DNA from 3 places in the Halomonas sp. 3A7M genome. Region 3 is predicted to be linked to each of the others. Evidence: predicted binding sites of a transcription regulator. Region 3 holds the regulator's gene; each other region holds the start of a gene.
The links. Region 3 encodes PhoB, which activates phosphate uptake and scavenging genes when phosphate is short. Its sites were predicted from a motif close to TGTCATANNNNTGTCANA; they were not measured.
Positions count from the first base shown of each region.

Region 1 (7,476 bases), on a different contig from region 3:
GACTACCGTACCCGCTTTGCCGACAACCTAAGTAAAGAGCTTCCGCGTATCCCGAAAGTTAAAAAAGCAGCAGATTTTTGGGCGTTCTCGAAGGCTGGACGTGACTTGGCCAAGTTGCACGTGAACTACGAAACCGTAGAAAAGTATCCGCTGACCTTTCAGACCAAAGGCAATCTGGTGGACGAGGATTACCGCGTCACCAAAATGAAACTCGGCAAGAAGCGCTGCGAGGAAACCGGTAAAAACATTAACGATCTCAGCACCGTCATATATAACGGCAAGATCACCATGACCGGCATCCCGGACGAAGCATGGGATTACGTTGTAAACGGTAAGGCTGCTCTGAATTGGGTTATCGAACGACAGTCTGTGACGACCCATAAGGCCAGCGGAATCGTCAACGATGCAAACGACTGGGCTATTGAAACCATGGGGAATCCAAAGTATTCACTGGAGCTGTTTCAGAGGGTGGTTACGGTGAGCCTCAGAACGCAAGAGATTGTTAGGAAGCTGCCAGAGTTGAATATTATTTAAAAAACGGATACGAGGCCAGGGATGGCATCGTTGCCGTTTATATGCGGTCGCTTACTCAGGCCTATTGTAAGAAGAGGTTTGAAGATTTAAAAAATTGACTGGAAACGGTGAAGAAAACCGGTCGAGTCAGCGTGCTTGACTCATGCGACCGGTACGGACAAAGGAGAGAGGAATGTCCATATGTAACTCGTATCCATATGGACAATGACAGTAGAGCCCGGAAAGCCTGAAATGCATAGGTTGCTGGCCGTATCCATACCAGTGCCGCTATAGATTACAACCATCACGATGTCACCGATGACTGGAACCTGACCGCTGACTGGGAGCGTTGTGCCTACGGCCATCCGTTTTCCAAGCGTATTATCGGCAATGCGTTAGTAGCTTATTTAGTGTGCCAGGGGTGGGGCAATGCACCGGATAAGCTTAATCCGCTGTTGCTTCAAGCCGCGACACTATTTGAAGAGGCAGGCTCGCTTAACGCGAACGCCCAGGACAAATTTATCGAGCGGTTACTGCGCTTTCAGGGCTGGGAGTACCAGGTGCCTGGCACGCCTGCTCTCATCGTGCTGGATACGCGCACCCGCCGTTGGCGCAGCGAAAGAAAGCCCAACCGTCCTTCGGGTTTAATGGACTGGGAAGCGCTGATGGAAATGCAGCAAGCGTTACTGGGGACTAAAAGCGCCGTTATCGTCTCCCCAGCTCCGATGTTTGGGGTCAAGCTGATAGAGATCATTCAAAAGCTGTTTACCTTGGCGGGCAAGCCGTTGGTGGTGGACGCTGAAAACTGGATGGCGCATCGCGGGGCGGCCAATGTGCTACTGCATATTTGGCGGCACTCAAAAACGCCGGGTAACTACGTGATTTTATCTGGCGACGTCCACTACTCATTTGCCTACGACATTGTTGTACGTCGGCAAAAGCAGGCACCGCATCTTTGGCAAATTACCTCCAGCGGGATCAAAAATACGTTTCCACAACAGCTGTTGAACACGTTTGACCGCTTGAACCGTTGGCTCTATGCGCCGTTTTCACCGCTCAACTGGTTCACCAAGCGCCGCAAGCTGAGTATTCACCCCCGCGACCCAGACCGGGCCAGCGCTGGAGAGCGGCTATGGAATGCCAGTGGGATTGGGCTGGTAAGCCTGGATGAACAGGGCCACCCAACGGATATTCGCCAGTTAGACGTCGATGGCGGTGATGTGGTGTTTCCACCGTCTGAACTCCCACGTTCTTAGCCCGCGGCTGTTGGCCTTAGTGTCATACAAACGACATGGAAATGTCGCACGATTGCTGTCCGAATGCTTTCCTGATGGCGCTTTAAAATCAGCTGGAGCTATAACACTCAAAGGAACAGGCGACGTTTGATAGGGCAGCAGGTATATGACCGCACAAGAAGCACAGTGGTTGAACCAGATTATCGCAGCAGAAGAGCTGCATGTGTTGTTTCAGCCCATTGTGAATGCCAATCAACAGGCTATTTATGGCTATGAAGCGCTTATTCGTGGCCCGAAAACATCGCCGCTACACTCGCCATTACGCCTGTTTGAGGTGGCGACTCAAGCAGGATTGTTAGTCGAACTGGATTTACTGTGTCGACGGTTAGCGATTCAGCGTTTTGCAGAACTTGAACTGCCCGGATTGCTGTTTCTGAACGTGATGCCGCTGACGATTGTTGAGCGTGACTTCCGTGAAGGCTTAACGCTGAGTTTCATCCAAGAGAGCGGCCTGCCCCCAGAGCGGGTAGTCATCGAGCTGACTGAGCATGTGCCTATTCATGATTACGAGCTGATGCGTCAAGCCGTGGCCCATTATCGCGACATGGGCTTTCAAGTAGCGTTGGATGACTTAGGGGCTGGCCATTCCAGTTTGCGCCATTGGTCTGAACTACGTCCTGATTTCGTCAAACTAGACCGCCACTTTATTTCTGGCATTGATCAAGAGCCTGCCAAGCGTGAGTTCTTACGTTCGATTCTCGATGTAGCGCGCAGCTTAGACTGCCAACTGATTGCTGAGGGAGTTGAGACTGCCGCCGAGCACCTTTGTCTATGGGAATTAGACCGAGGATTGGCGTTACTTCAGGGGTTTTACTTTGCACGACCAAGCCTTCATCCGCCCTTGCAACTGCACATGCTGCTGCCTGCCACGACACAGCTAAAAGGCCCGGCGGGGCGCACCGCCCACTCTATTTTACGCGCGATAAGTGCTGTGTCGCCGGCGTGCTCCGTGCCAGAGCTTGCTGAGCGCTTTCGTGATGTTACAAGCCTACGCTGCGTGGCGGTGGTAGAAGATGGCGTGCCGATAGCCGTGGTGCGTCGCAATGCATTTTTAACGCTATTTACCAACCCCTATAGCCACGCGTTGTACGCAAAGCGCCGGGTGCTAGAGATTGCAGATCCTAAAATGCTAGTGGCCGACGCAGATTTGTCTCTTGAGGCGCTTAGCCAGCAGCTAACCGATAGCCGCGATATCGAGCAGGAAGATTTCGTGATTGTAGATAGTCGCGGTTGCTATTTGGGTATGGGGACTATTGTGGACCTGTTGCGTGAAATTACCGCTATTCAGGTGCGTCAGGCTCGCCATGCCAACCCGCTTACCGGGTTGCCGGGTAATATCCTGATAAACGAAACGCTGGTTACTTATCTCGATCAGCGCGAAGGGTTTGCGGCCGCCTACGTTGATTTAGATAATTTCAAAGCCTTTAACGATGCTTATGGCTATGCCCGTGGCGATCACGTGATTATTTCCTTGTCACGTCTGCTTCAGGCACAGGTAGAAAGCGCCGGCGGATTTATCGGCCATATTGGTGGTGATGACTTTATGATGCTGCTTCCCTTAGCGCAGTGGGAGGGCGTTTGCCAGCAAATATTGCACTCTTTTGAAGTGATGGCGCCCGGGTTTTATGAAGATGTAGACCGTCAGCAAGGGGGAGTCCATATAGAAAACCGCCAGGGTGCGGTGACGTTTATTCCTTTTGTCAGTGTTTCTATTGCTGTTAAGCCGGTCACTGATACCTCTCGCTGCAAGGCACTAGACACTGCCGCCCAACTTTCCGAGTTAAAGCACCAAGCAAAAAAAATAGTGGGTAACAGTTTATTCGTAGAGCGCCGAGGGTGCTGTGTGGTGCCGACGTGGAGTAGGTAGCACTGCGTTTTTACTCACTTAACTGTCACTGAGCGGTCATGACCTTGTCATTTTAATGTCCCTTCACTGTCATGGTTGGGCACCACCATAGCGGCATTATTAAATAACCCGCTCAGGTGATGTATGCAACTTCTCTGTCTGTCTCAATCGTTTTCTCGTACGTTGATTAGTGCTGCTGTGGTTAGTGTGTTTGCGCTGGCAGCCGTTAGCGCCTCCGCTGACCTCTCTTCGCGTTATGTTGATAATGACGGTGACATGGTTGCTGACGTACCCAGCGATGAGTCTCAGTGGGTCGACCCGGATACCTTAGTCTTTGCCTACACGCCGGTCGAAGACCCTGCTGTATACGCTGATGTTTGGGCGGATTTTCTCGAACACTTAAGCGATGCCACCGGCAAGCGGGTGCAGTTCTTCCCGGTTCAGTCCAACGCGGCTCAGCAGGAAGCGCTGCGCGCAGGTCGCCTGCATGTGGCTGGTTTTAATACGGGCGGCGTACCAGTTGCCGTTAACTGCGGTGGTTTCCGCCCCTTTGCCATGATGGCCGCTGAAGATGGCAGCTTTGGCTATGAGATGGAGATCATCACTTATCCCGGTAGCGGCATTGAGTCGGTTGAAGATTTGGCAGGCAGCCAGCTGGCATTTACCTCTGAAACGTCTAACTCTGGCTTCCGTGCCCCCTCTGCGCTGCTGCGTTCCGAGTACGGTCTAGAGGCTGGTGAGGATTTCGAAACTGCGTTCTCCGGCTCCCATGACAACTCCATTTTAGGGGTGGTAAACAAAGACTACGAAGCTGCTGCCGTTGCTAACTCTGTTGGCGCGCGGATGATCTCTCGTGGCGTTGTCAACGAAGGTGATTACGAGATTATCTACACCTCTGAAACGTTCCCCACCACCGCCTATGGACTGGCCAATAACTTGAACCCTGAGCTGGCCGAGAAAATTCAGGATGCTTTCTTCAGCTACGACTGGGAAGGCACGGCTCTTGAGACCGAGTTTGCCAATTCCGGTGAAGCGCAGTTTATCCCGATTACTTATCAGGAAAACTGGTCGGTCATTCGCACCATCGCTGATGCTAACGGCGTGACCTACGACTGCGATTAATACGCCAGTCGTTCTGAAACCCTATCGGCCAGGAAGGCAACTTTCTGGCCGAATTGCTATGTACCTGACTACTCGTAAATGAGGCACTCTCATGTTGACTCTTACCGGCGTTGGCAAACGTTACTCTACTGGGGATCGTGCGTTAACCGATATACAACTGACGCTACCTAAGGGTCAAGTGATGGCGCTGATCGGGCCTTCCGGTGCAGGGAAAAGCACGCTGATTCGTTGCGTGAACCGCTTGGTAGAACCCACCCAAGGCAGTATTCGCCTGGAAGATGTAGAGCTGACCAAACTTTCGGGCAACCAGCTACGCCACGCGCGCCGCTCCATGGGAATGATTTTTCAGGAGTATGCACTGGTTGACCGTTTAACCGTGATGGAGAACGTGCTGTCTGGCCAGCTAGGTTATGTAGGGTTCTGGCGTAGCTTCTTGCGCCGTTACCCACAAGAAGCCGTGGCCGAAGCCTTTCGCTTGCTGGAACGGGTTGGTTTGCCCCACGCTATTGATAAGCGTGCCGATGCGCTCTCCGGTGGCCAACGCCAGCGGGTCGGCATTGCCCGTGCGCTGTTACAAAGCCCAAAGCTACTTTTGGTTGATGAGCCCACCGCCAGTCTCGATCCGAAGACATCGCGCCAGATCATGCGTCTGATCCGTGAACTATGCGCCGAGCGAGAGTTGGCCGCGATTATCAACATTCACGACGTCGCGCTGGCTAAGCAGTTTGCTGACCGTATTGTGGGGTTGCGGGCTGGGGAAATCGTCTTTGACGGGCAGCCTAACGAGCTTACCAGCGAGATCCTCACAACTATCTATGGTGAAGAGGATTGGGATACCACCCCAGAACCCGCTGACGATGATGAAACTGAACAGAATACGAAAGAGAGCGAAGCACATCGGCTTCATGCTGGCTGCGAGCTGTCCCGATTAGAAAGACTAGCGAGTGGGGCCGCGCGATGAACAGCACCAATTCACTGGCGCGCCAACAGGCTGCGCGTGAAGGGCACTGGCGGCGCTTACCACTGATTGATAACCCGCGTGTGCGTTGGGGGCTGGTGCTAGGCGCGATTGCATATCTGGTACTCGCACTTGCCTCTGTGGAAGTTAATTGGGCACGTGTGGCGGAAGGGGCCGGACGCGCACTCAATTTTCTTGGTGCGTTTTTGCAGCCGGACTTCGTGAGCCGCCAGAGTGACATTATCGCTGGCCTGCTGGAAAGTTTGACCATGACGTTAACCTCTACGGTGATTGGCGTGTTATTGGCCATTCCCGTGGGGCTGGGGGCGGCGCGTAATATCTCGCCATTACCTATTTATGCCTTATGCCGCGCGATTATTGCCGTTTCGCGCACCTTCCAGGAAATTATCATCGCCATTCTGTTTGTGGTGATGTTCGGCTTCGGGCCGTTTGCGGGCATGTTGACCCTGGCGTTTGCCACGATTGGTTTTATGGCCAAGCTGCTGGCAGAGGATATTGAAGACCTCGACTGGCGGCAGGTAGAGGCCGTACGTGCCACCGGGGCGAGCTGGTGGCAAACCATGAATCATGCCATTCAACCTCAGGTGATGCCGCGCTTAATTGGCCTCTCGATGTACCGATTGGATATCAACTTCCGTGAGTCGTCAGTGATTGGCATTGTCGGCGCTGGCGGTATCGGTGCCACCCTGAATACCTCGTTGAGTCGCTACGAGTACGGCACCTCTGCTGCCATCCTGCTGATTATCATCGCTATTGTACTGATGAGTGAGTATGCCTCCAGCTACGTTCGCCGCTGGACACAGTAACGGCGCGCCACTTGTCATAAGAGGAAACGTTATGCCTGTTTCAACATCCCCTCAAGGGGTGCCGCTTTGGCAGCGGCGCACTACCCGTGCCCAGTGGCTGCAGTTCGCTGCCTGGCTTCTAGGCATCAGCCTGTTTCTACTATGTTGGAAAGTGATTTCTGATAACACCATGTGGGTGTTTGTTGAAGATGCTGGCCGCCAGGGCAGCGACTTAATCAGCCGTATGATGCCGCCGAGTTGGGAGTATGCCAATGTGCTGTGGAAGCCCATGTGGGATACCTTGAACATTGCCACGTTAGGGACGGCGCTAGGCATTGTCATGGCCTTTCCCGTGGCGTTTTTAGCGGCACGCAATACCACGCCGCACCCACTGATACGCAGCTTGGCGCTCACTGTTATTGTTTCGTCACGCTCTATCAACTCGCTGATTTGGGCCATGCTGTTGGTCACCATTCTTGGCCCTGGCGTCTTGGCGGGTATTATCGCCATTGCGCTGCGCTCCATTGGCTTTGTAGGCAAGCTGCTTTATGAGGCCATTGAAGAAATTCATCCAACCCCCGTTGAAGCGATTAGTGCCACCGGTGCCAGCCGCCTACAGGTGATGAACTACGCTGTGTTGCCTCAGGTAATGCCTGCCTTTGCGGGTATTAGCGTGTATCGCTGGGACATTAATATTCGTGAGTCTACCGTGCTGGGTCTGGTGGGGGCTGGTGGTATTGGTCTGCAGCTCAATGCCTCAATTAACAGCCTCGCCTGGAACCAAGTTAGCGTCATCTTTGTGATGATTTTTGCCACGGTGCTGGTGTCCGAGTGGGTCTCTGCCCGTGTGCGCCACGCGATCATCTAGTCAGCCTGTCGAGGAACAGAAAATATGCGTTTTCCTAATGCAGACATCACCACCATCGATATTATGCG
Region 1 covers NZ_JABUZD010000148.1:53,064-60,539, reverse strand. Annotated here, with positions in the region: gene INT19_RS13300 (DEAD/DEAH box helicase) at 1-534, shown strand, start outside; partial or broken gene INT19_RS13295 (alkaline phosphatase family protein) at 816-1,769, shown strand; gene INT19_RS13290 (bifunctional diguanylate cyclase/phosphodiesterase) at 1,915-3,675, shown strand; gene phnD (phosphate/phosphite/phosphonate ABC transporter substrate-binding protein) at 3,799-4,776, shown strand; gene phnC (phosphonate ABC transporter ATP-binding protein) at 4,868-5,737, shown strand; gene phnE (phosphonate ABC transporter, permease protein PhnE) at 5,734-6,561, shown strand; gene phnE (phosphonate ABC transporter, permease protein PhnE) at 6,593-7,408, shown strand; gene INT19_RS13265 (histidine phosphatase family protein) at 7,433-7,476, shown strand, end outside.
Region 1: phnD (phosphate/phosphite/phosphonate ABC transporter substrate-binding protein) is a predicted target of PhoB. The motif match lies at 3,721-3,738, and genes of this name have one in related genera.

Region 2 (7,476 bases), on a different contig from region 3:
TCATTGGTGCCATCGCTGCACTAGACGCGGATGTGATTACTATTGAAACGTCGCGTTCCGATATGGAGTTGCTGGACGCTTTCCAGGATTTTGCATACCCGAACGAAATTGGGCCAGGGGTTTATGATATCCACACGCCCAATATTCCGGATGTTGCGTGGATGGTGGCGCTGATGGAAAAAGCGCTGGAGAAAATCCCTGCCGAGCGGCTGTGGGTGAACCCAGACTGTGGTCTAAAAACCCGTGGTTGGGCAGAAGTAGAGCCTGCATTGGCGAATATGGTGGAAGCGGCCAATCAACTACGTCAGCGTTATGCGTAATTAACGGATCACCCGCTAGACAAGTAAGTAAGGGTGATAAAAGTTAATTCTGAGCATAGGTAGTTCTAAATATAGGTAGTTCTGAACACAGCTATTTGTCATTTAAGCCCCGCTGCAACAGGCAGCGGGGCTTACTGTTTCTCTAGCGGTGATAGCTAGCTTTTAGAGGCGTAGGCATAGAGCAGTGTTTCCTGGGCGCTGATCGGGTCGCCATTGCCAGGGCTCTGCAGTTGATAGCTGCCGTCGCTTTGTAGTAGCCAGCTTTGGCAGTTATCGACCAGATAGGTTTCCAAATCTTTACGTACTCGGGTGGCCAGCTTTTTATCCAATAGCGGGAAACAGGTTTCTACGCGATGGAACATATTGCGTGACATAAAATCAGCGCTTGAACACCACGTTTCTGGCTTGCCGTCATTGTGGAAGTGGAAAACACGGGTATGTTCTAAAAAGCGCCCAATAATCGACCGCACGCGGATATTCTCTGAAACACCCTCGATACCGGGTTTCAAACAGCACATGCCGCGAATGATTAGGTCGCACTCTACGCCTGCTTGCGAGGCGCGATAAAGCGCTTTGATAAGCTTGGGCTCTGTTAACGAATTACACTTAATAATGATATGCCCACGCTTACCTTTAAGCGCCACCTGAGCTTCACGGTCAATCATTTCGACTAAGCGCTCGTGAAGCGTAAAGGGGGCGTGGAGCAGGGTATCGATCTTGCGCGCGCGGCCCATGCCAGAAAGCTGCTGGAACACTTTATGCACGTCCGCGCATAGCGCTGTATTGGCAGTCAGCAAGCTGTAATCGGTATATAGTTTGGCGGTTTTAGAGTGGTAGTTGCCGGTACCTAAATGTGCGTAGTGGCGCAGCTCGCCCTTCTCACGTCGCACGATATGCAGCATTTTGGCGTGGGTTTTATAGGCCATGATGCCGTAAATCACGATGGCACCGGCTTCTTGCAGGCGTGATGCTAACTGAAGATTGTCGGCCTCATCGAAACGCGCCCGCAGCTCGATAACAACGGTAACTTCTTTGCCTTGGCTAGCGGCATCGACCAGAGCACTCACTATCGTTGAGTCTGCGCCTGTACGGTACAGCGTCTGCTTGATTGCCAGTACGTCCGGATCACGTGCAGCCTCGCGCAGTAAATCTTCGATAGGTGAAAAGGACTGGAACGGGTGGTGAAGCAGAATATCGCTTTTGGCAATAGCGCTAAACAGGCTGCCACCTTTTAATGCTTTTGGCACGCTAGGTGAGTAAGGGCGGTAGAGTAGCTCTGGTCGGTCGACATCGCCGAGAACCGCCATCATGCGGGTCAAATTTACCGGCCCTTGAACACGGTATAAATCGCTGCTTTCTAGCTCAAACTGGCGCAGCAAGAAACTGATCAAGTCATCTGGACAATTATCAGCGACTTCAAGGCGAACACCGCTGCCATAGCGACGGGCTAATAGCTCGCCACGTAGCGCTGAGGCCAAGTCTGAGACCTCTTCTGGGTCGACGGTCATATCGGCATTGCGGGTCAGCCGGAACTGATAACAACCGCGCACACGCATGCCGGGGAAGAGTTCCTCTGCATGTGCGTGAATCATCGACGATAAGAAAATATACTCGGAGAAGCCTTCTGCACATAGCGCTTTAGGCAGCGCCATCAAACGAGGCAGTGAGCGGGGTGCTGGCAGTATTGCCATACCGCCAGCCCGGCCAAAGGCGTCCTTTCCCTCTAGCTCAACAATGAAGTTGAGGCTTTTATTAACCAAACGCGGGAACGGGTGGGAAGGATCTAAGCCAATGGGGCTGATGACCGGCATGATCTCGTTATCAAAAAAATCTTTCACCCAGGCTTTTTGCTCGTCGGTCCACTGATCGCGACGACGAAAGCGTAATCCCTGAGCTTCCAGCGCGGGCAGCAGTGTTTCGTTCAATATTTGATATTGGCGGGCAATTTGCTGATGCGCGATATCCGAAATTTCTGCCAACACAGCCTTGGGTAAGCGGCCATCAGCGGCGGTGGTATCGTCGCCTAGTGCCATTTGGTGTTTAAGCCCGGCGACTCTTATCTCAAAAAACTCATCCATGTTGGATGAAAAGATCAGCAGAAACATCAGCCGGTTAAGTAGCGGATGCGCATCGTCCAGGGCTTGTTCAAGCACCCGGATATTGAATTGCAGATGAGAAAGCTCGCGATTGAAGTAGAGCTGCGGATCGTCAAGATCCGCCTCCAAATGAGACTCTTTCGCGTGAACTCCGGTGGGGGTACGATTGATGCGCAATGGCAAAGCTTCTCCCTCGCCACTTACTGTCTCGTTTGCAGCGTTCGTTGACTCGCTAGAAAATACTGGCGTGGAATCTGCTGATTGATCGTCCATGGTTGCCCCCCCGGTGGTGGTTCATACTCATCATAGCGTGATAATTGCTGTTGATAGGAGTATGCCGGGAAAAGATGACAAACTAGTGTCACTGGTTTGTCATCTTTACGGACTGATCTACTAAACTAACGCTGCAATAAGCGTGCTGCTTCTAACGCAAAATAGGTTAAAATTCCATCAGCTCCTGCGCGCTTGAAGCACATCAGTGACTCAAGAATCACCGGTTCGGCCTCAAGCCAGCCGTTATCGAAAGCAGCGCGATGCATGGCGTATTCACCGCTGACTTGGTAGGCAAATGTCGGTACTTGGAGTTCGCTTTTTACACGGCGTACGATATCCAAGTAAGGCATACCGGGTTTCACCATCACCATATCGGCGCCTTCGGCGATATCCATAGCCACTTCATGCAGCGCTTCATCGCTATTGGCAGGATCCATCTGATAGGTGCGTTTATCTGCTTTGCCAAGGTTAGTGGCAGACCCGACTGCATCACGGAAGGGGCCGTAATACTTAGAGGCATACTTAGCGCTATACGCCATAATACGCACATTATGCAGGTGTTCTTGCTCTAACACTTGGCGGATGGCGCCGATGCGGCCATCCATCATATCGGAGGGGGCTACGACATCGGCGCCTGCTTCGGCGTGAGAGAGCGCTTGTTTGAGCAGCGTATCCACTGTGCGGTCATTTTGCACATAGCCGTGCTCATCAAGAATGCCGTCCTGCCCGTGGCTAGTATAGGGGTCAAGGGCGACATCGGTAATAATGCCAAGCTCTGGTAGTGCTTCTTTTAGCGCCCGCACACTACGCTGGACAAGACCATTCGAGTTGTAAGCCTCTTCTGCTAACTCGCTTTTTTGCTCAGCGCCGACAACGGGGAAGAGAGCTAAGGCAGGAATACCCAGCGCGTAGGCCTCACGTGCCTGCTCTATCAGCAGGTCGATGGAAAGACGCTCAACACCGGGCATTGAGGCAATTGCTTCGCGTTGATTTTCGCCTTCCAGTACAAAAACCGGCAAAATCAAATCACTGGGTGTTAGCGTCGACTCCTGCATTAAGCGACGGGAGAAATCGTCGCGACGCATACGGCGAAGTCGGGTAGCAGGGAAGTGACGGGGAGCAGAGGTGTTCAACGGCTTTCTCCAAACAATCGCATAGTCAATCGAATAGTAGGTGCCTTAAAAGGCCTAACGTGAGTATATCAGTCCTGCACTGCAGCGAAAGCAGGCTTGTGGTAGCTGGCTTGTAGTGGCTTTATAGACTGACTAAAGTGAGCCACTCAGCGACGCTAAGTGGCGACGATTTAACAGCGATAATAAGCGCTACGATAAGGAGATAAGCATGACCAAACAGGTAGCAATCGTATTAGCAGGCTGCGGCGTTTTTGATGGTTCTGAAATCTATGAAACAACGCTAACGCTGCTGCGCCTTGATCAGTTGGGGATTGGCTATCGCTGCTTTGCGCCAGATGTCGCTCAGCATCATGTGATTAACCACTTAACCCAAGAGCCTGTTGAGGGTGAGCAGCGCAATGTGTTGCAGGAGTCTGCGCGCCTTGCCCGGGGTGATATTAGCCCGATTACTGAGCTAGATGCTGACGACTTTGATGCGGTCATTGTTCCTGGTGGCTTTGGTGTCGCTAAAAACCTGTCTGATTTTGCCGACAAGGGCGACAGTATGCAGGTACTTGAGAGCGTAAAAGAGGCGCTGGTAGGCTTTAAGGAAGAGGCAAAACCCATTGGCCTGATGTGTATTTCTCCTGTTTTGGTCCCGCGCCTACTTGGCGAAGGGGTGGCCGTGACCATTGGTCATGATCCGAGTGTTTCTGGCGCCATTAGTGCGATGGGTGGCCTGCACCGCAGCTGTGGCGTAGAAGACATTGTGGTGGATCATGAGCACCGGGTGGTAACGACGCCTGCTTATATGCTGGCGACCCGTATCAGTGAGGCCGCAACAGGTATCTTTAAGTTGGTAGACCGCATTGATGAAATGATGGGCTAATATTTTCTAGGTAATCGGCTATGCGTATGAGGGGCAAAAAGCCTCTCGTATGAAGAGTAAAAAGCCTCTGTCATGCTCCCATGGCAGAGGCTTTTTTTGAGCGGTGTATCGCCTTTAATAGTGCTTTTAGGTCTCTTGTTCCTCAGCGTCATCCGCCTTTGCCTTACGGCGTACCAACCGGCCAAACAGTAGGCCCACCTCATAAAGTAGATACATCGGTATCGCTAACAGGCTTTGAGAAATAATGTCGGGAGGGGTAAGCAGCATGCCCACCACAAAGCAGCCTAAAATAATGTAGGGGCGCTTTTTAGAAAGGCTTTCGACCGTGGTCGCACCAGACAGGATCAACAGAAATGTTGCGATGGGGATTTCAAACGCAACACCAAAGGCGAAAAACAGCTTCAGTACAAAGTTCAGATACTGATTAATATCGGTCATTACCGCCACGTTTTCCGGCCCGGTCTGGGTGAAAAACTCAAAGAGCAGCGGAAAAACCACGTAATAAGCGAAGGCCGCCCCAGCGTAAAATAGCGCTATGCTGGAGACCAGAATGGGTATCGCCAGCGCTTTTTCGTTATCGTAAAGCCCAGGTGCTACAAACGCCCATGCTTGGTGCAGTACGAAGGGGATAGCGATAAAGACGGCGACTACCAGGGTTAGTTTGAAGGGCGCCAAGAAGGGCGAGGCTACCTCGGTGGCGATCATCTGTGAGCCTTCTGGCAACAGTGCCATTAATGGCTCAGCCACAAAGCTGTAGATGTCATTAGCAAAGGCATAAAGGCCAAGAAATATGACTAATACAACCACGACCGCTTTCATAAGCCGCGAGCGTAGTTCGATCAGGTGCTCAATAAGAGGCGCTTGGCCTTGGTCTTTACGTGGCTCCTGGGAATCGCCAGACATGCTCATTGGTGATTACTATCCTTTGTAAGATCTGCCTTTGTAAGATCCGCCTTTGTAAGATCCGCTTTTTTAATATCGGCATTTTCCACATCCGCTTGCTTAGCATTATTGCTAGGCTCACTCTTGCCGCTAGGATTCACCGCGCGCAGTTCATCGGTAGCACGTTGATGAGACGTTGAGGAAGAGGCTGCTGGCGTGTCTTCGCGTACTGTTTGCAGGGCATCATCTAGCCGAGCACTCGCGTTGGCAACCCGCTGCTCGGTCTCGTTTTGGGTCGCTTGTGCCGAAGTGCTGGAAGAAGAGGGGGCGTCGGCAATGCTCTCAACATCCTGCTTGGCTTTTTTGAGACTGTCATCGAGCTTTTTCTGCTGCTCGTTGAGCTTTTGACGCAGCTCCTCTGCTTCCAACTGAGCGCTGATTTCGCGCTGCATACCGGATACCGTACGCTTGATTTTGCCAATCCACATGCCTGCAGTGCGAGCGGCTCTAGGCAGGCGCTCTGGGCCAAGCACCAGAAGCCCGACGATACCAATCAGCATCAGTTCAAGAAAGCCGATATCCAGCATGGGTTATTTGCGCTCTTCGTTACGTTCTGTGGGGCGTTCTTCGGCGGCACGCTTCTCTTCTGCTTGAACATCATAGGTGTTACCAGCCTCTTCGTGGCTTACCTTCGCCTGAGGTTGGTCAGCATCCTTTTTGTCGCCGTCTTTCTCTTCTTCGTTAATGGCCTTCTTAAAGCCTTTGACTGCACCGCCTAAGTCGGTGCCCACATTACGCAGTTTCTTAGTGCCGAAAATTAGGATGATAATGCCCAGAACAATCAGCAACTGCCAAATACTGATACCACCTAACATATGCATTTCCTCATCAGTGCAGGTTAACGTTGTGTGCGGGACGCTTTTTCGTCATGACCAGAAATACCAAACCGCCGTGCTAGCTCATCTAAAACGCGCTGATGATCCAGTTCAAGGTGCGACAGCATCACCAAACTATGAAACCACAGGTCAGCGGTTTCAGCGATCACAGCTTGATGCGCCTGTTCGCCGCCGTGCTCGGCATCTTTAGCAGCCAAAATTGTTTCGGTCGCCTCTTCGCCGACTTTTTCGAGTATCTTGTTCAAACCCTTATGATGCAAGGAGGCAACATAAGAATCTTCTGCACAAGCATGTCGACGCTGCTTTAAGACCTCCGCGAGTGCATCTAGCACCTGCGTCGTCTGGGTAGAATCAGTCATAGGCATCCTTTTATCAATCATCACAGCGCTTTCGCCAAAGATCAGTGCTTTCGCCAAGGGCGACACTGAGACGCTTTATCTTACTGCCAGAATGTTTCATTGCCATAGCAGCAGCAACAAACCTACTCCCGCAGCTACTAAGACAGGCCACTCTTGAGCCGATGCCCAGCTGCTCAGCGGCTGCCAAGCCAGGGCAATAGCAAGCAAGATAAGGCCGATACGCAGTCGGTAATGACGCTTATGCTGGCGCGTCAGTTGCTGCTGAACGTCACTAATTGAGGCCACTTGCTGATGACGCTGGCGGTGTTCATGCTCCATTCGACTCAGCGCTTGATGCGCTAGCACGGGTAGCTCAGGCAACTGATGAGAAAGCTCCGGCGCTTGGCGTTTGAGCGATTCCCAAAGGCCGCCGATACCAGCGCGCTGTTTCATCCACTTTTCTAGATATGGTTTCGCAGTGCTCCACAGATCCAGTTCAGGGTAAAGCTGACGACCCAGTCCTTCGATGTTAAGCAGCGTTTTTTGCAACAATACTAACTGTGGCTGTACTTCCATATTAAAGCGTCGTGCTGTTTGAAACAGTCCTAACAGCACCTGCCCAAACGAAATATCTTTTAGCGGCTTTTCAAGAATGGGCTCGCATACGGTA
Region 2 covers NZ_JABUZD010000175.1:53,557-61,032, forward strand. Annotated here, with positions in the region: gene metE (5-methyltetrahydropteroyltriglutamate--homocysteine S-methyltransferase) at 1-320, shown strand, start outside; gene ppk1 (polyphosphate kinase 1) at 476-2,689, opposite strand; gene hemB (porphobilinogen synthase) at 2,815-3,822, opposite strand; gene elbB (isoprenoid biosynthesis glyoxalase ElbB) at 4,031-4,690, shown strand; gene tatC (twin-arginine translocase subunit TatC) at 4,817-5,599, opposite strand; gene INT19_RS19905 (pentapeptide repeat-containing protein) at 5,596-5,733, opposite strand; partial or broken gene tatB (Sec-independent protein translocase protein TatB) at 5,770-6,159, opposite strand; gene tatA (Sec-independent protein translocase subunit TatA) at 6,163-6,447, opposite strand; gene INT19_RS19180 (phosphoribosyl-ATP diphosphatase) at 6,471-6,827, opposite strand; gene ubiB (ubiquinone biosynthesis regulatory protein kinase UbiB) at 6,924-7,476, opposite strand, start outside.
Region 2: ppk1 (polyphosphate kinase 1) is a predicted target of PhoB. The motif match lies at 2,776-2,793, and genes of this name have one in related genera.

Region 3 (7,476 bases):
GCCCATACCGCTACGCACGTATTGCGCCAGAATCACCATGGAGTTGGTGTTCATCGCCATGCGCGGGGCTATACGCGATTGCTGAAAGGCTTGGTCAACCATTTGGCGCACCCCATGGGTGGTATCCCACATGGCCATCGGCTGTGTGCTTAACTGAGTGAGCGTAAGCGGTGTGGTGTGCTTGGCTAAAGGATGGTTGGGCGCCAGGATAGCCATCAGTGGCTGCGGGCTAGATGACCAGAAACGCAGCTGGGGATGGGTACGCTCATGGAACATCAAGCCGATATGGCTGTGATCGCTGATAATGGCATCAATTATCCCCGATGTGCCTGCGGTATGGATATCGAGCTGAATGCCCGCATAGCGTTGGGTAAATTCATGCAGAGGGGACGCCACTAGGTCACTGACAAATCCTTCACCGACGGTGAGCGATATCTTGCCGGTTTCCATGCGTTGGTAGGATTCAAGTGAGGCAATAAAGCCTTCATCAAGAGCGCCGCGTCGTTCGCAGTACTCAAGCAGCATTTCGCCTACCGGGGTAGGCGAAATGCCGTCGCGATGACGCTCCATCAGGGTTGCCCCCAAGGCTTCTTCCAGCAAGGCAGTTTGCCGGCTTACCGCCGAGGGGGCAATGTCCAAGCGCGCCGCTGCGCGGCGCACTGAGCCAGACTCAAGGGTAACGCGAAAGTAAACCAATCGCTGATGAGGAATATCCACTGGTAGCTGCTATGCCTCTGCACTGGCTCTGTATAAATCGTTACCCTAAGGGTCCCCAAGCCTCGTAGTTTTCTCTAAACCGATAATAACGCTATAGGTACTTAAGTAGTTTCTGCAGCTTATTCATATCGGCAGAGTCGCCCACTAGGCGGACTTCACCGGCTACCATGCCATCTAGAAATGCCTGTTGCGTCGGCTTTTTAAGGATTTTCAACGCGGCATCCTGATCGCGAAAACGAAGCTCAAGGTCTAGGTCAACGGGTAGCCCTTTGCCGGTATCAATGCCTTTCGGCGCCATTCGATAATACCGGGCAATGCTGAGGTCTTCCGTGGCAACGCCCCAGTCCAGACCGCGCATTCGCTCAAGTTGCTCACGAAAGCGCGGCTTGCGTCGCAGGGCTCTTTTAAGCAGTAAGCTCAGTAGCCACAGCGTCAGCTTGAGTTTCATTAGGAAACGGCGTCCTTAAGCGCTTTGCCCGGCTTGAACGCAACGTTTTTGCTGGCAGGAATCTGTAACGGCGCGCCAGTTTGGGGGTTTTTGCCAGTACGTGCGGCACGCTGGCGTACGGTAAACGTTCCAAAACCAATCAGAGCGACATCTTCGCCTTTGGCAACGCTGTTAGTGATTTCGTCCAAGATAACGTTCAGGACTTGGCCTGCTTTGTCTTTGGATAGATCAGCGCTTTCAGCAATTGCGGCTGCGAGTTCAGGTTTGCGCATAAAGGTATCTCCCTATGTGGAAATCAAGCGTAAGTTCATCTGTGTTGTTAGAAGCACTGCCCAGCTGGTTAACTTTTTTAGCCTAGTCGCTAAGGCGGCGAAAATCAGCCTAGCAGCGCAGGTGCTACTCTGGAAAGCTCCACTTTCCTTCTCACGCAGCTGCCTGTCAACGCAAATCCAATCAAACGACCGTCTTTATTTTCAGCAATCGCTGTCATTTCACCGCTTTCTCCCTCAATTCTCCACCGTGCTGGTGTGGTTACCGGTGGGTAGGCAACCACGGGTAGTAAGGGCGTTTTCACAATGACGGGCCACGCCCCAAAGCTGACGCTGGTTGGTTTTCCGGCGAGTGTTGACGCCAGCGCTTTTACGCTCGCCTGCAGGGGCTGCACGTACATAGCGTTAACTCCCTCAACGCAAGCCACATCGCCCAACGCAAATATGTTTGGTCGAGAGGTGCGTAGCTGGCGGTCAACCACAATACCGCGATGGCTAACCGTCAGCCCGGCTGCTTCGGCAAGTTGAGTGCGCGGAGCTAAACCCGTGGCGAGTAACACGATGTCGGCAGCATAAAGGTCGCCATTATCAAGACGAAGTGATAGGACGTCATCTACGTTAAGTGCCAGTGTTGTTAGGTTATGCCCTAAGGCAAGTTGGATGCCTGCCTCTTGGAAAGCATCCGCCAGCGCTTGGCCGAGTGGTTCTGGGAGCAGACGTTGCAGCGGGGTACTTTCTGGCGCAATGAGGGTGACTTGGTGGCCGCCAGCATGGAGATCATTGGCGAACTCGCAGCCCACCAGCCCAGCACCGACAACCGCGACACGTTTAGTAGGCGCTGCGCCTAATGCGGCATAAAAGCGGCGATATTCGTCTAAGTCGTTGATGGTGAAGCATCGTTTGGCGACACTTTCAGGCACGCTGAACGGCGTATGGGGCGCCGCACCAGTGGCTAGCACCAGATCGTTATAGTGGAGCTGTTGGCCATTACTGAGTTCTACGCATTGGTTATCCACATGCAGGTGTGCGACCTGGGTGTGGGTAATTAACTCAGCGTTCAGCTCTTCTGCGACGCCGCTGGCGTCACGTTGGGCGAGTTGGTCTGGCGTTAAGCGTTTCGCAAAGCCAGTAGAAAGCAGCGGTTTACTGTAATCATCGCCACTATCGGCACTGATAAGGGTAATGGCACGTGTATCGCCTTGTCGGCGTAGGGCGCGCGCAAGGCCAATCCCCGCCATGCCGGTGCCAATAATAATCAGTGCCGAATGGGAATATCGCGATATCTCGTGTGAGGGCATGCAGTCACCAAAAGTCGGCGGAACAAAAGCCTGTGAGGTCACCATGTTACACTAGCTTTCTGTGTATTGACCGCCTTGGAGACTTTGGTGATCGCCCCTACTGTTCGGCAAGCTTGCCTATTTCCTCATCGACTATTTCCTCACTGGCTCCCTGTTGCTGCGGCTCGTCCTGCAATGAGCGCTTCGTGGTGGCAGTGGGTGGCATCGACGGACTCCTTAACGACGCGGTTAACCGTCGCAGGCGGCACAAACGCATTTCGGGTGCAATTGTTACGTCAAACGATTGGCTTACCTCTGCGGGACGAAGCGCTAGCGCTGGGAATTGAACCGCGCCGCTATGCATGGCTGAGGGAAGTAGCGTTGTGTGTCGGCGATAAGCCCTGGGTAGTAGCACGCTCGGTAGCGCCACTTAGTCAATTACAAGGTAAGGGGTTAGAAGGGCTTGGCGAGCGTTCATTAGGCAGCTGGTTGTTTCAACAACCTGACCTGGTGCGTGGGCCACTCTACGCCACTCGCCATCAGCCACGCTTTGTCGCGGAACACTCTGCGTCGCTTTTAGACAGCGTATGGGGGCGGCGCTCAGTGTTTCAGCACAGTGGGCTATCGCTGTTAGTGCAGGAATACTTTTTATCGACCATGGCAGATGATCTTGCCCTGTCTTCGCGCTAGGCTATCGCCAGCGTTTTCTTTTTGAGAGGTAAGCATGGACCGTTCTCTGTTGAGGCCAACGGGATGGGCTCGGGTGGCTGATTTTTTACATTTAACGCGATTGGATCGCCCGATTGGTACTTGGCTATTGATGTGGCCCACCTTATGGGCATTGTGGATAGCAGCAGAGGGTGTGCCTGGGCGGAATGTTCTGCTGATCTTTATTGCTGGCGTTTATGTGATGCGCGCCGCGGGCTGCGTGGTTAATGATTACGCTGATCGTCATTTCGATGGCCATGTAAAGCGCACTAAACATCGTCCGCTAGCCACTGGTCGTATCAGTGAAACCGAGGCGCAGCTGCTGTTTATCGCGCTGGTAGCCACTGCTTTCATTTTAGTGCTATTGACCAATTGGTTTACGGTGCTGTTGTCGATAGGGGGTGTTGTATTAGCGTTCATTTACCCGTTTATGAAGCGCTACACCCATTTACCTCAGGTAGTGTTGGGGGCTGCGTTCTCTTGGGCGATCCCCATGGCATTCGGTGCGGTATTGGGTCATGTGCCGTTTGAAGCATGGCTATTGTTTAGCGCGAACGTGCTGTGGACCGTTGCCTACGATACCCAATACGCCATGGTCGATCGCGACGATGACCTGAAAATTGGCATCAAATCTACCGCGGTGCTGTTTGGTAGCGCTGATCGTCTGATCATTGGTGTACTGCAAGTGGCGGCACTTGGACTACTTGCCTGGGTAGGATGGCGTGTTGGTTTAGGTGGCTTTTTCTGGCTTGGGCTAGCCGCTATGGCCGCTACGTTTGTCCACCAACAACGCTTAATCGCTGGCCGTGAGCGCGACCGCTGCTTCCAAGCATTTCTTAATAATCATTGGTCTGGCTTGTTAATTTTTGCAGGTATTGCACTAAGTTGGTGGCCAATAACTGGCTAAATATCCTCTATGTCATAAAATTGTCATCGAGTCATGGTGTTATCGTCACTGACATGTCTTTGAACTGTTTTTTAAACTATTTTTTTAATTAGTTTTCATTGAACACCGTGAGGCCCTGGAATGACCGCCAAGACCGTTTTGATTGTCGATGATGAGGCGCCTATTCGCGAGATGATCGCAGTGGCGCTGGAAATGGCTGACTATCGCGTTCTTGAAGCGGATAACGCCCAGGATGCCCACGCGATGATGGTTGACCACCAGCCAGATCTGCTTTTGCTGGATTGGATGATGCCGGGCACCAGTGGTATTGAGCTTGCAAGGCGCTTAAAGCGTGAAGAAGCCACCGCCGAGGTGCCTATCATTATGCTGACCGCTAAAGGCGAAGAAGATAACAAGATTCAAGGGCTTGAGGCTGGGGCGGATGACTATATCACCAAGCCTTTCTCTCCCCGCGAACTGGTGGCGCGCTTAAAAGCAGTATTGCGACGTACTACCCCCCGAGGTGTCGAAGATCCTATTGAAATTAATGGCTTGCTATTAGACCCAGTGAGCCACCGTGTGAGTGCTTACGGTAAGGCGTTAGAAATGGGGCCGACGGAGTACCGTCTGCTGCAGTTTTTCATGACGCACCAAGAGCGCGCCTATACACGTAGCCAACTGCTCGATCAAGTGTGGGGCGGTAACGTATACGTTGAAGAGCGGACGGTAGATGTTCACATCCGACGTCTACGTAAGGCCTTAGGAGAAGCTCACCAGAGTCTCATTCAAACGGTGAGAGGCACTGGGTACCGTTTTTCCGCGCGGGTGTAACGGTGCGCCTGTGGAGCCGAGAACTATGGCGAATTGCGTGGCTGGCCGCTTTGGGCGCTTGTCTGGGGTGGTTGCTGGGTATGCCAGGTCTTGGAGTTGCTGCGGGGCTTGCCGTTTGTCTGGTGTATCAACTGCGCCAATTGCGAGCGCTCTTTAAGTGGTTAACGCTTCATCCTCATGATGAACCCCCTGCTGCGAGCGGCATGTGGGGCGAGCTTTTTGATCGCTTGTATCGCTACCAAAAGAGCCAACGGATTACTCAGAATCGCTTACGTGCCACCCTTGCACGTATTCAGGAATCATCCGAAGCGATGCGTGACAGTGTCGTTATGCTAGATCGACATGGCGACCTGGAGTGGTGGAACAGTGCCGCGACAGAAATGCTGGGCTTGCAAACAGCCCACGACCGTGGCCAGCACATTACCAACCTGCTTCGTGACCCGCGATTTATCAGCTACTTTAATGCACGTAAATACGGTGAGCCGCTGACCTTAACGTCGCCCATCGATGAACGGCATATCCTTCAATATCAAATTACTCTCTATGGTGATGATGAGCGCTTGGTAATGGCGCGAGATATTACCCGCTTGCATCGTTTAGAGCAGATGCGTCGTGACTTTGTCGCCAATGTTTCCCATGAACTACGCACACCGCTAACGGTATTGATGGGTTATTTAGAAACCTACAGCGACTTAAAAGAGCAACTTCCACCACGTTTGGGCCGAGGTATTGCTCAGATGGAAGAGCAGACGAAGCGTATGCAAAACTTAGTCAATGATCTGCTACTGCTCTCTCGGTTAGAAATTGATCAAGGTGGCGAGGATCATCATGCGTTGGCGTTAGGGCCAATGCTCGACGCCATTCGCCGCGATGCGCTAGCGCTCTCTAATCAACAGCACAGTGTTCAAGTCGCGCTTGAGAGCGATGCCCGTCTGATCGGCAGCGAGCAGGAACTGCATAGCGCTATTTCAAACCTAGTGTTTAACGCTGTGCGGTATACGCCAGAGGGTAGTCAGATAACACTTCGCTGGAAAACCATGCCCAATGGCAGTGCTTGTATTGAAGTTGACGACGATGGTGAGGGAATTGACCCTGTGCATATTCCACGCTTAACCGAGCGTTTCTATCGCGTTGATAAAGGGCGTAGTACCGCAACGGGTGGTACCGGGCTTGGTCTAGCGATTGTAAAGCATGTGTTGCTAAGACATGACGCATTGTTACAAATTGAATCTCGCCCTGGCGAAGGAGCCCTCTTTCGCTGTGTTTTTCCGTCTTCACGTGTTGTCAAAAGCGAGTCCGCCTCGCGCAATTCTGTTTAAGTACAAGTGATGTATAGGTGTGTCATGCTTGTCATACAAGTATGGTCACATAATACTCATGTGCCATTTCTAACCACTTTCCCTGCTTGATCTGCAAACGCTTTAAGCGCCCTTTCTATTATTTTTTATTGACTAAGTGTTTGTTTTGTTTGATTTTTTATATAATTTTTGATTTTTTGGCACATCGTCTGCAAGTGTCTTGGTACTTGGTAAGAGAGAAAACCATAGGATTTGGTAAGCCGAAAGGCCGTCTTTCTTACTATTTAAGCAGTACCTGAACAGCGATCTAGGAGACGGAACATGATGTCCAAGGAACTACTCAAGAAAGCTGGTATTTTAAGTGTAGCGTTCGGTTTAGTGGCTAGCCCTGCAGCATTCGCTCAAGAGCCAGCAGACCCCGCGAACAATATTTCCCCTGACGAGCAGCCTGTTGAGACTCAATCCGAAAGTACAACAGATTCAAGTGATTATGATAGCCAAGAGCTGACTCATGACGAAGGCGATAACGCCAGCGACATGGAACCTAGTTCAACTAGCCAGGACGATTCAGAGTCTGGCTATGACAGCACAGATGAGTTGCCTGAAGAAAATAGCGGAATGTAACATTAACTTTGGTTACTTATCTTTTCAAAAGGTACTATAACTCTTACGCTTACGGATGAGCTATTCAGAGGCATGGATGTCAAATTGCATGGATGCTCCTAGATTCAAGGATTGAATCTTTCGACGGTCAACACGCTAGTTAGGGTTAATTCCAAGGCTGGAGCCCCTCAAACGGATAGGAAGCTAGTGTTACGTATCGCGATACTAAGAGTGCTCAAGACCCCACTTCGGTGGGGTCTAATTTTTTGTGTATAGTATAATCATTGTTACGTTGCCCACTGTTTCTTGGTGTTAAAAATGCAATTATTCAGATGACACGTTTTGCGATTGGCAAAAGAAGGTACCTTGTATCATTGCATTGTCGGTTGCTCCATATAGCAAGGAGTTTTTATTTATGTTGTTGAAATCATTTGTTAAA
Region 3 covers NZ_JABUZD010000034.1:23,703-31,178, reverse strand. Annotated here, with positions in the region: gene INT19_RS02510 (LysR family transcriptional regulator) at 1-717, opposite strand, end outside; gene INT19_RS02505 (hypothetical protein) at 809-1,165, opposite strand; gene INT19_RS02500 (HU family DNA-binding protein) at 1,165-1,437, opposite strand; gene INT19_RS02495 (NAD(P)/FAD-dependent oxidoreductase) at 1,542-2,732, opposite strand; gene INT19_RS02490 (chorismate--pyruvate lyase family protein) at 2,820-3,401, shown strand; gene ubiA (4-hydroxybenzoate octaprenyltransferase) at 3,436-4,326, shown strand; gene phoB (phosphate regulon transcriptional regulator PhoB) at 4,447-5,136, shown strand; gene phoR (phosphate regulon sensor histidine kinase PhoR) at 5,139-6,455, shown strand; gene INT19_RS02470 (hypothetical protein) at 6,756-7,058, shown strand.